4 regions of the Pantoea sp. SGAir0180 genome follow, and region 1 is predicted to be linked to each of the others. Evidence: riboswitches for the same ligand, from Rfam matches in the RefSeq annotation. Region 1 holds a riboswitch; each other region holds the start of a gene.
What was found. A riboswitch is a leader RNA that binds a small molecule or an ion and turns the genes downstream of it on or off. The one in region 1 is predicted to bind thiamine pyrophosphate.

Region 1 (2,195 bases):
AGGTATTTTGCGCCACCAGGGCCGTAATCACGCTGGTGCCGTAAGCGCCCAGTGCGGAGAAGGTTTTCAGGTCGGCCTGAATCCCGGCACCGCCGCTGGGATCGGTACCGGCAATCGTTAAAGCATTGATGCGTTTCACAAGGCGGCCTCCAGTGTCCAGAGCGCGTCCAGAAACGCCGGTGCAAAGCTGCCCGGCCCGGTTGATGCCTGTGCGGCTTTCTCTCCGGCCAGTGCCATCACCCGACAGGCGCTGGCGATATTCACCAGTCTGTCACCCGGCAGGCTGGCAAAGGCGGCGACGACCGCAGACAGTGCACAGCCGGTACCGACCACCCGCGTCATTAAGGGCGATCCGCCGACGATCGACAGGGTACGCATCCCGTCGGTGGCATAATCCACCTCGCCAGTGACCACCACACAGGTCTGATACTCCCGCGCCAGTTGTTGGGCGGCCAGCAGGGCGCTTTCGGCGGCGTGCAGACTGTCCACGCCACGTCCGCCGTCAGCCTGCTGGGCCAGCGCCAGAATCTCGGAAGCATTGCCGCGAATCACGGCAGGCGACTGCATCAGCACCTGCTGGCAAAACCGGGTACGCAACGTCAGTGCGCCCACCGCTACCGGGTCCAGCGTCCAGGGCGTGCCTGCCAGATTAGCCGCCTCGATTGCCGCGGCCATGGCCAGCTGGCGTTCGTGCGTTAATGTGCCGACATTGATTAACAGTGCATCCGCGATACCGCTGAACTGCGGCGCTTCCTCGCGATCGATGACCATGGCAGGTGACGCGTTCAGAGCAAGCAGGACATTAGCCGTGAGCATTTGCACCACATCATTGGTCATGCAGTGCACGAGCGGTGACTGACGGCGAAACTGTTGCAGGAGGGGCGCGCATTGCGCATCAGAAAGATGGTGCGGTTGATGTGTCATCAGAACTCCCAACCGGCGGACAAGAAGGCGAATGCGGTCAGGCATCAGACTTCCCTACGCTGGCATTATCCAGATCAGGTAATACGGGTTTTTCTCAGCCTTCACAAAGAAGGGCACCCCGAGTCGTGTTACGCAAAGAAGAATAAGTAAGCCCCTAAATTTAAGCAAGGTGCTTATTCTTTTTTCAACCTGGCGGGCGAGACTTTTACATGATCCCGATCAACTCCCCACCGCACGAAAAAAGGCTTAATGCTGCGGGCTTAAAATTTGCACGTCAGAGCAGTAAAGGTATTTACGCGAGTAAATTATATCCTTCACCATTATCAGAATGCCCAGCAATAACAAACACCTGCCTACAACATCGCAACAATAAATCTTCATATCACGTAGTTAAAAATTACCAGAACACTTCATACTTGACAGGAAGCATGATGCGATTTTTAGCGCTTATCCCTCATCGTCACCGATGGACTGACATCACCATTACCCGTCAGGGTGCCCTTTCTCCTTCTGGCCGACACTATTATTCCACTTATCTTTCTGCCCGTTGTCAGCGTTGCGATGCGGTTATCCATCGGGTGTATTATCGCGATATCAGTGATGACCAGGCGCGCCGCTGGCTAGGGTAAATTCGCGGGTCGGGTACACGTTTTGCCAGGTTACGCGGCCGACGCAATTTGGTAGTCTTGCCCTTACTGAGTCACTGGACTGCTTACGCTTATGCCCTTCCTGCTGGATACATTAGGACACCAGATTTACCTGTCAGCCCCGCTGTTTATTCTTATTTTCCTGGGTTATTGCCTGACGAAATGGGGCAAATGGCCGCTGAGCATCAGCGAAGGCATGAACCGGTTTGTCTTTAACGTTGCCCTGCCCTGCATGCTGTTTCGCATCATGAGTGACTTTTACAACAGTCCCGCAGTCGATGTGCGCCTGCTTCTGGCATTCTTTGGCAGTTGTCTGCTGGTGTTTATCGTGGGCCGAATCCTTGCCTCGCGTCTGTTTCATCTGGATGGCGTGGCCGGTTCGGTCTTTGCCCTGGGCGGGGTCTTTTCAAATAACGTTATGCTGGGTATTCCGGTCGCTACCGTCCTGCTGGGCCCCGGTGCCTTGCCATCGGTTGCGCTGGTGCTGGTGTTTAACAGTCTGATCCTCTGGACATTACTCACCGTCTCGGTGGAATGGTCGAAACAGGGCAGTTTTTCCCTTCAGGGCTTTAAGCGCACCTTGATTAGCGTGCTCAGGAATCCGTTAATTATTGGCATCTTATC
Region 2 (2,195 bases), on a different contig from region 1:
GTGGCAGTCCTCTCACGGCGGCAGCGGCGGGGCTGTTGGTCAATGCGCGTCATCTTCCTTTTGGTATCACTGTCAAGGATTTGGTCGGTCAGGGCAGACGGGGTCTGCTAGGATGCCACATCATGAATGACGAAAGTGTCGTGTTTGGCATTTCCCAGCCTACGCTGGCGCAACGTCGCCAGGCATTCTGGATATGCGGCATCAGTATTGGCGTGATCTGGCCTGTGACCGTAATGGCTGGCGCGGCGATAGGGCAGTTTATTCCGAATGTGTCTGCTATCGGCCTGGATGCGGTCTTTCCCGCGATCCTGATTGCGCTGATCTTTCCTGCCTTACGCAAAGCGCGCACCCGCATTCCTGCTATGACTGGTGCGTTTTTGTCGCTGGTGGTCACGCCTTTCGTACCTGCCGGTATGCCCGTATTGTTTTCCTTGCTGGGCCTCTTTACATGGAGATCGCGCAAATGAATCACGCCATGATTATTGCAGGTATTGCGTTGCTGGCTGCTGGCACCTACGCCATCCGTTTCGCGGGTGTTAAACTCGGCAATCGTCTGCCCGTCAGTGAACGAACCCAAAACATGTTATCCGATGCTGCCACTATACTGCTGCTTGCGGTTGCGGCAACCACCACGCTGTTTGAAGGCCAGCATTTTGCAGGGATGGCCAGAGTGCTGGGCGTCGGGTTTGCCCTGTTCCTTGCCTGGCGTAGAGCTCCGCTGATTTTCATTATTCTGGGCGCGGCCTGCATGACGGCGTTGTTGCGCTATATGGGTGTACCCTGAATGCGCTATTTATCTTGCCGGACCCGGCGATAAATTGCGTGTCAGCCTTGACGAACAGCGTCGCTTAAAATACAACTAGAACCCGTCAGGGGAGTCTCGCCAGAGAGACTGAGAGGCTAATAGCGCCATGCGCGGCTTAGCGACCCTTAGAACCTGACCCAGTTGATACTGGCGTAGGAAGACGGGCATCTGCGCATCGCGTAGATGCTTGCCGCAGAGCCTGTTTCTGTCAGGCTTGTGCTTTTTCCCTTCTTGTATCGCGGGTCTCTGAGAGCTAACAGAGAGGCCAATGTGACTATCCTTATTCCGTTTTTACCCCATCAGGATGGCGGACAATGAGCCGCTGGTCAGTGCTGGGCAGCGGTGTATCCGGACTCTGTATCGCGACGTTACTGGCCGAACACGGCGAGAAGGTTGAAGTCATTACACGACCGAATTGTCAGGCGGCGTCCCACTGGGCTGGCGGCATGCTGGCACCCTGGTGTGAGGCAGAAAGTGCGCCTCAGCAGGTCGTTGAATGGGGACAGCACGCTGCAGCGTGGTGGGCAGCCCGCGTAAGTGGCGTTGAACAGCAGGGCACACTCGTACTCACGCCACCGCGTGACAGCGCCGAACTTACCCGGTTTGCCAGCATGACCCTAGCGCATCAGTGGGTTGCGCCAGGTGACATCGAACCCGCGCTGGAAAACCGCTTCGCCCGGGGATTATTTTTCCCGGCTGAAGCGCATCTCGATCCGCGTCAGGCAATGCAACAGTTACGTGCACGTCTGGTCAGCGCGGGCGTCAGTATTCACGCTGGCAAGCCCAGCGGACGCATTATTGATTGCCGCGGTATTCATGCGCGTGAGGCACAGCCAGCCTTGCGTGCGGTGCGGGGCGAAATGCTAATACTGCAAACGGATGAGATCACGTTTTCCCGACCTTTACGCCTGCTGCATCCCCGTTTTCCTTGCTATCTGGTTCCCCGGGCGCAGGGGCACTTTATGCTCGGGGCCACCATGGTTGAGAGTCAGGATACCAGCCCCATCAGCGCGCGCGCCATGATGGAGCTGCTGAGCGCTGCTTACAGCATTCATCCTGCGCTTGCCGAAGCGCGCATTATCGAAAGCGGGACGGGGTTACGTCCTGCTTATCACGACAACCTCCCCGACGTGCGTTATGAAAACGGTGTCTTTTCCATTAACGGTATGTATCGCCATGGCTTTTTGCTGGCACCGGTTATGGCCGAAAAGCTCATGCATCAACTTGCAACAGAGAGACTACTATGCGAATCGAACTAAATGGTCGTGCTATCGAGACGAAAGCCGGGACGCTTGCGGAGTTGTTAGAAGAGCAGGGTATTGACGCTGGCTGTGTGGCCAGTGCCCTCGATGGAACCTTTGTTCCCAGAGAGCGCTATGCCTCGCAGTTG
Region 3 (2,195 bases), 1.8 Mb from region 1:
AGCAGCACACCCGCATGGATAGTAAAATAATCCACGCCCTGTTCGGCCTGCTCCAGTAACGTATCGCGGAAAATGTCCCAGTTCAGATTTTCAGCCACACCGTTGACCTTCTCCAGTGCCTGATAAATCGGAACAGTGCCGATGGGAACAGGACTGTTACGCAGAATCCATTCACGGGTTTCATGAATATAGCGTCCGGTCGACAGATCCATGACCGTGTCCGCGCCCCAGCGTGTGGACCAGACCAGCTTTTCTACTTCTTCTTCAATAGACGAGGTCACCGCTGAGTTACCAATGTTGGCATTCACCTTCACGAGAAAGTTGCGTCCAATGATCATCGGTTCGGATTCGGGATGGTTGATATTGGCCGGAATAATGGCGCGGCCAGCGGCCACTTCCTGGCGTACAAACTCGGGGGTAATGTTTTCGGGCAGATGGGCACCAAAGCTGTGGCCCGGATGCTGTTGCAGCAGTACCTCACCACGAATGCGCTCACGGCCCATGTTCTCCCTGATGGCGATGAACTCCATCTCTGGTGTGATGATTCCCCGACGCGCGTAATGCAACTGGGTTACACAGCGGCCGGCTTTAGCACGGCGCGGCGTTGGCAGATGTTCAAAGCGCAGGTGATCCAGTCCGTCATCAGCCAGTCGCTGCTGCGTATACGCCGAGCTAATCTGCGTCAGTTTTTCGCTGTCGTCGCGCTCTTCAATCCAGCGAGCACGCAGTTTATCCAGTCCGCGATGCACGTCGATTTTTGCTGCCGGATCGCCATAGGCACCGGCGGTGTCATAAACCGGCACAGGCTCATTTTCCTGGTAAACGGGCTCATCTTTACTGCCGCCGGTCAATGTAGGGTTGAGCTGGATTTCGCGCATGGGGACACGAATGTCGTCACGGCTGCCGGTCAGCCAGATACGTTTTGAGTTGGGAAAGGCACTGCCACCCTGCAGGGAATCAATGAATTCCTGTGCCTGAGCACGCTGTTCGCGACGGGTCGTTTTCGTAGTAGACATAGCAATATTCCAGTAAGTGGGAAGGTTGCTTGTCCGGAGTTCGGAAGGAGTAACGGCACAGCGGGCACCCTGAGTGCGGCGTACCGTAAAAATTTACTCTTGTTCCCTTCGCAGGTTCTAACCTGATCAGGTTCCGCGGATCCCGAATTAACGGTCTCAGCCCAATGGGCACTCCGACAAGATTTGGTTTAACGGTTAATCAGGTCCCGCAAGGACGTGCAACCGTCAAACCCTGACTAACATAAAACATATGTTTTAAAGCCCACTCAGCATAAGGGGGCTTTTTATGAATCACAAGTTATTTACATTTGCGGCACTGTTAAGCAGGGCGGGCAATTTCACTGTCGTTCGCCACGGGCGGAGTCAGGTGATTGTCCCATGCCATTTGGATAAGCTTGTCTTCAAGGGTAAAACGCGCTTCAAGAGCTTCGCCGACTTCTGACAAGGCGTGCTGAAACGTCACATAGTTGTCGTCGTCGATGGCCTGTTGCAGGTGGCCGTCATACAGCTGCATCAACTGCTCGGTATTGGCTTCCAGCGACGGGTAAATCTGCGCGGCAGCCAGCAGCGGACTGGTGCCGTCCATCTCTGCAATCAAACGCTGGTAAAGGCTAAAGTGACCGGATGAAAGATAATCGACCAGCGTGTGGCAAAAGTTATCCAGTGCCTGCTCGTCCAGGCGAGTCAGCGCTTCTTTTTTTGGCTTGATGCCGACCAAATGGTAATAAGAAACCAACAGCTGGCGGCGAGCTGCCAGCCATGAATCTACCAGTTCATTACTGCCACCTACGCGTTGGGTCAGAACGTCTAACTGGTTAAGCATAGTTAACTCCGTATGCGTTATGCACCTTCATATTTCAGATTAGCGATGCGCCAATTGCGCTTGTTCTCCGCGAACCTGTCGGGATAAATAAGCGTGCTGTCGTCTTGCAACCAGAATTATTTGGGTATAGTTGTTCATCTACACACTTAACATCGGGACTTCAGCGTGCGGGTTGACGCTAAGGATGACGAAATAAATGCAATGCGAAATTTCAAGCGTAGACGCTGGATGGTGGATTGTCAGTAGTGAACAGAAAATTTGGTTACCGCAAGGCGATTTACCTCACGGAAACGCACAGCAGTTTGGCCTTACCGGGCACCAGGGGCGCGTGATTGGCGAATGGCAGGGAGAGAAGG
Region 4 (2,195 bases), 2.1 Mb from region 1:
TTTTGCCCGTCAGCCCATAGGGACAGGGCCCTATCGGGTCATCCGCAATCAGCAAAGTCAGCTGAAGATCGAAGCCTTCGACGACTACTTTGGCTATCGCGCCTTGATCGATGACGTGTCGGTATGGGTGCTGCCCGAGATCAGTGACGAAGTGGTTTATGCCGGTGTTCGCCTGCAGGGCGAACAGGCCGATGAGAAACAGGAAGAGAGTCGGCTTGAAGAGGGCTGCTACTTTTTACTGTTTGACCAGCGCTCCGCGAAGGCAGGCGAACCGGGCATTCGACGCTGGCTTAGCTTCCTGCTTAACCCCATCGCCTTACTGAACAATGCGGATCTGGGCTACCAGCGTTACTGGTTTCCTGCTTACGGCCTGCTGCCCCGCTGGCACCACCGGCGTGATTTGACACCGGTAGAAAAACCCGCAGGCCTGACACACCTGACGCTGACCGTTTATAACCAGCACATTGAGCACGTCAGTATCACCGATGCCTTGCGTCCACTACTGGCGCAACACGACGTGACGCTGGACGTGCGTGAGGTCAGTTATGAATCCTGGCATCAGGGCACAGGTGAAAGCGATATCTGGCTCGGCAGCGTCAACTTTACCCTGCCCCTGGACTATTCTCTGTTTGCGCTGTTATACGAAGTCCCGTTGTTGCAGCACTGCCTGCCGGTGAACTGGCAGCAGGATGCTGCGCGCTGGCGTGAGAAAACGCTCCCCCTTGCTGAATGGGCGAAACAGCTGGTTGAAAGCAACTGGCTTCATCCGTTGTTTCATCACTGGCTGCTGCTGGAAGGCCAGCGCAGTATGCGCGGAGTACGGATGAATACGCTGGGGTGGTTTGACTTTAAATCCGCCTGGTTTGCACCGCCCACGCTGTGATCCTTTCCCGGCGGGCATTAAATGACTAGAATGTGACGTTCTCAACGGGGTGCCTCTTTCCATCATGCCAGAGCGCTGAGATATACCCGTCGAACCTGAATCGGTTAATGCCGACGTAGGGATTTGAGAGGCAACTTTGCTCAGATCCTTTGCGACTCAACCCTGCCGCTATAGGAGCGCAAAGTGTTAAAAAACGTCCTGCCCGTGCTGCTGTTACTCTCTGCCCCGGTCTTCGCGGCCAAACCTGTCCTGACGGTTTACACCTATGATTCGTTTTCCGCTGACTGGGGACCGGGTCCGGCCGTTAAAAAAGCCTTTGAAGCCCAGTGCGGTTGCGAACTGAAATATGTGGCCCTGGAAGACGGGGTTTCGCTGCTGAATCGCGTCCGTCTGGAAGGCAAGAACAGCAAGGCCGATGTGGTCTTAGGGCTGGATAACAACCTCCTGCAGGCCGCGCAACAAACCGGGCTGTTTGCCAAAAGCGACGTTGATACCGGTAAATTGCAGGTTCCCGGCGGCTGGAAGGACACCACCTTTGTGCCCTTCGATTACGGCTACTTCGCGTTCGTCTATAACAAAAACACGCTGAAAAACCCACCAAAGAGCCTCAAAGAACTGGTCGAAAGCCCCGAAAAATGGCGCGTGATTTATGAAGATCCCCGCACCAGCACGCCGGGCCTTGGCCTGCTGCTGTGGATGCAAAAAGTCTACGGAGACAAGGCGCCTGAAGCCTGGCAAAAGCTGGCAAAGAAAACCGTCACGGTGACCAAAGGGTGGAGTGAAGCCTACGGTCTGTTTCTGAAAGGCGAGAGCGATCTGGTGTTGAGCTATACCACGTCGCCGGCTTATCACATTATTGAAGAGAAGAAAGATAACTATGCCGCGGCACCGTTTGCCGAAGGCAACTATCTGCAGGTGGAAGTGGCAGCCCGCCTGGCTAACAGCAAACAACCAAAACTGGCAGAGCAGTTTATGCAGTTCATGGTCACGCCCGCTTTCCAGAATACGATTCCAACCGGCAACTGGATGTACCCGGTGATCAAAACCGACCTGCCTGCAGGCTTTGCTTCACTCAGCGTGCCGAAGACGGCATTACAGTTTTCGCCTGAAGCCGTCGCCAGCCACCGTTCACAATGGGTCAGCCAATGGCAACGCGCCGTGAGTCGCTGATCCCCTTCTGGCTGATTCCGGGTTCACTCGCCACGTTGCTGCTTTGCAGCGTGGCGTTGTCAGCTTTTGCTGCACTGTGGATGGCGGCCCCGGCGACCGACTGGCGTGCGGTTCTGCAGGATACCTATCTGCATCATGTGAT

Region 2: linked by a shared signal. The riboswitch ahead of C1N58_RS21865 (FAD-dependent oxidoreductase) and the one ahead of thiM (hydroxyethylthiazole kinase) in region 1 are both predicted to bind thiamine pyrophosphate.
Region 3: linked by a shared signal. The riboswitch ahead of thiC (phosphomethylpyrimidine synthase ThiC) and the one ahead of thiM (hydroxyethylthiazole kinase) in region 1 are both predicted to bind thiamine pyrophosphate.
Region 4: linked by a shared signal. The riboswitch ahead of thiB (thiamine ABC transporter substrate binding subunit) and the one ahead of thiM (hydroxyethylthiazole kinase) in region 1 are both predicted to bind thiamine pyrophosphate.

Annotation. Positions count from the first base shown of each region.
Region 1 is NZ_CP028071.1:971,930-974,124, reverse strand. Features, by position in the region: gene thiD (bifunctional hydroxymethylpyrimidine kinase/phosphomethylpyrimidine kinase) at 1-139, opposite strand, end outside; gene thiM (hydroxyethylthiazole kinase) at 136-924, opposite strand; TPP riboswitch at 959-1,055, opposite strand; gene C1N58_RS04650 (hypothetical protein) at 1,356-1,553, shown strand; gene C1N58_RS04645 (AEC family transporter) at 1,645-2,195, shown strand, end outside.
Region 2 is NZ_CP028072.1:265,984-268,178, forward strand. Features, by position in the region: gene C1N58_RS21855 (AzlC family ABC transporter permease) at 1-467, shown strand, start outside; gene C1N58_RS21860 (AzlD domain-containing protein) at 464-784, shown strand; TPP riboswitch at 862-981, shown strand; gene C1N58_RS21865 (FAD-dependent oxidoreductase) at 1,120-2,064, shown strand; gene thiS (sulfur carrier protein ThiS) at 2,049-2,195, shown strand, end outside.
Region 3 is NZ_CP028071.1:3,549,216-3,551,410, reverse strand. Features, by position in the region: gene thiC (phosphomethylpyrimidine synthase ThiC) at 1-1,016, opposite strand, end outside; TPP riboswitch at 1,103-1,202, opposite strand; gene C1N58_RS16660 (Rsd/AlgQ family anti-sigma factor) at 1,336-1,839, opposite strand; gene nudC (NAD(+) diphosphatase) at 2,036-2,195, shown strand, end outside.
Region 4 is NZ_CP028071.1:3,055,638-3,057,832, forward strand. Features, by position in the region: gene sgrR (HTH-type transcriptional regulator SgrR) at 1-883, shown strand, start outside; TPP riboswitch at 919-1,023, shown strand; gene thiB (thiamine ABC transporter substrate binding subunit) at 1,067-2,053, shown strand; gene thiP (thiamine/thiamine pyrophosphate ABC transporter permease ThiP) at 2,029-2,195, shown strand, end outside.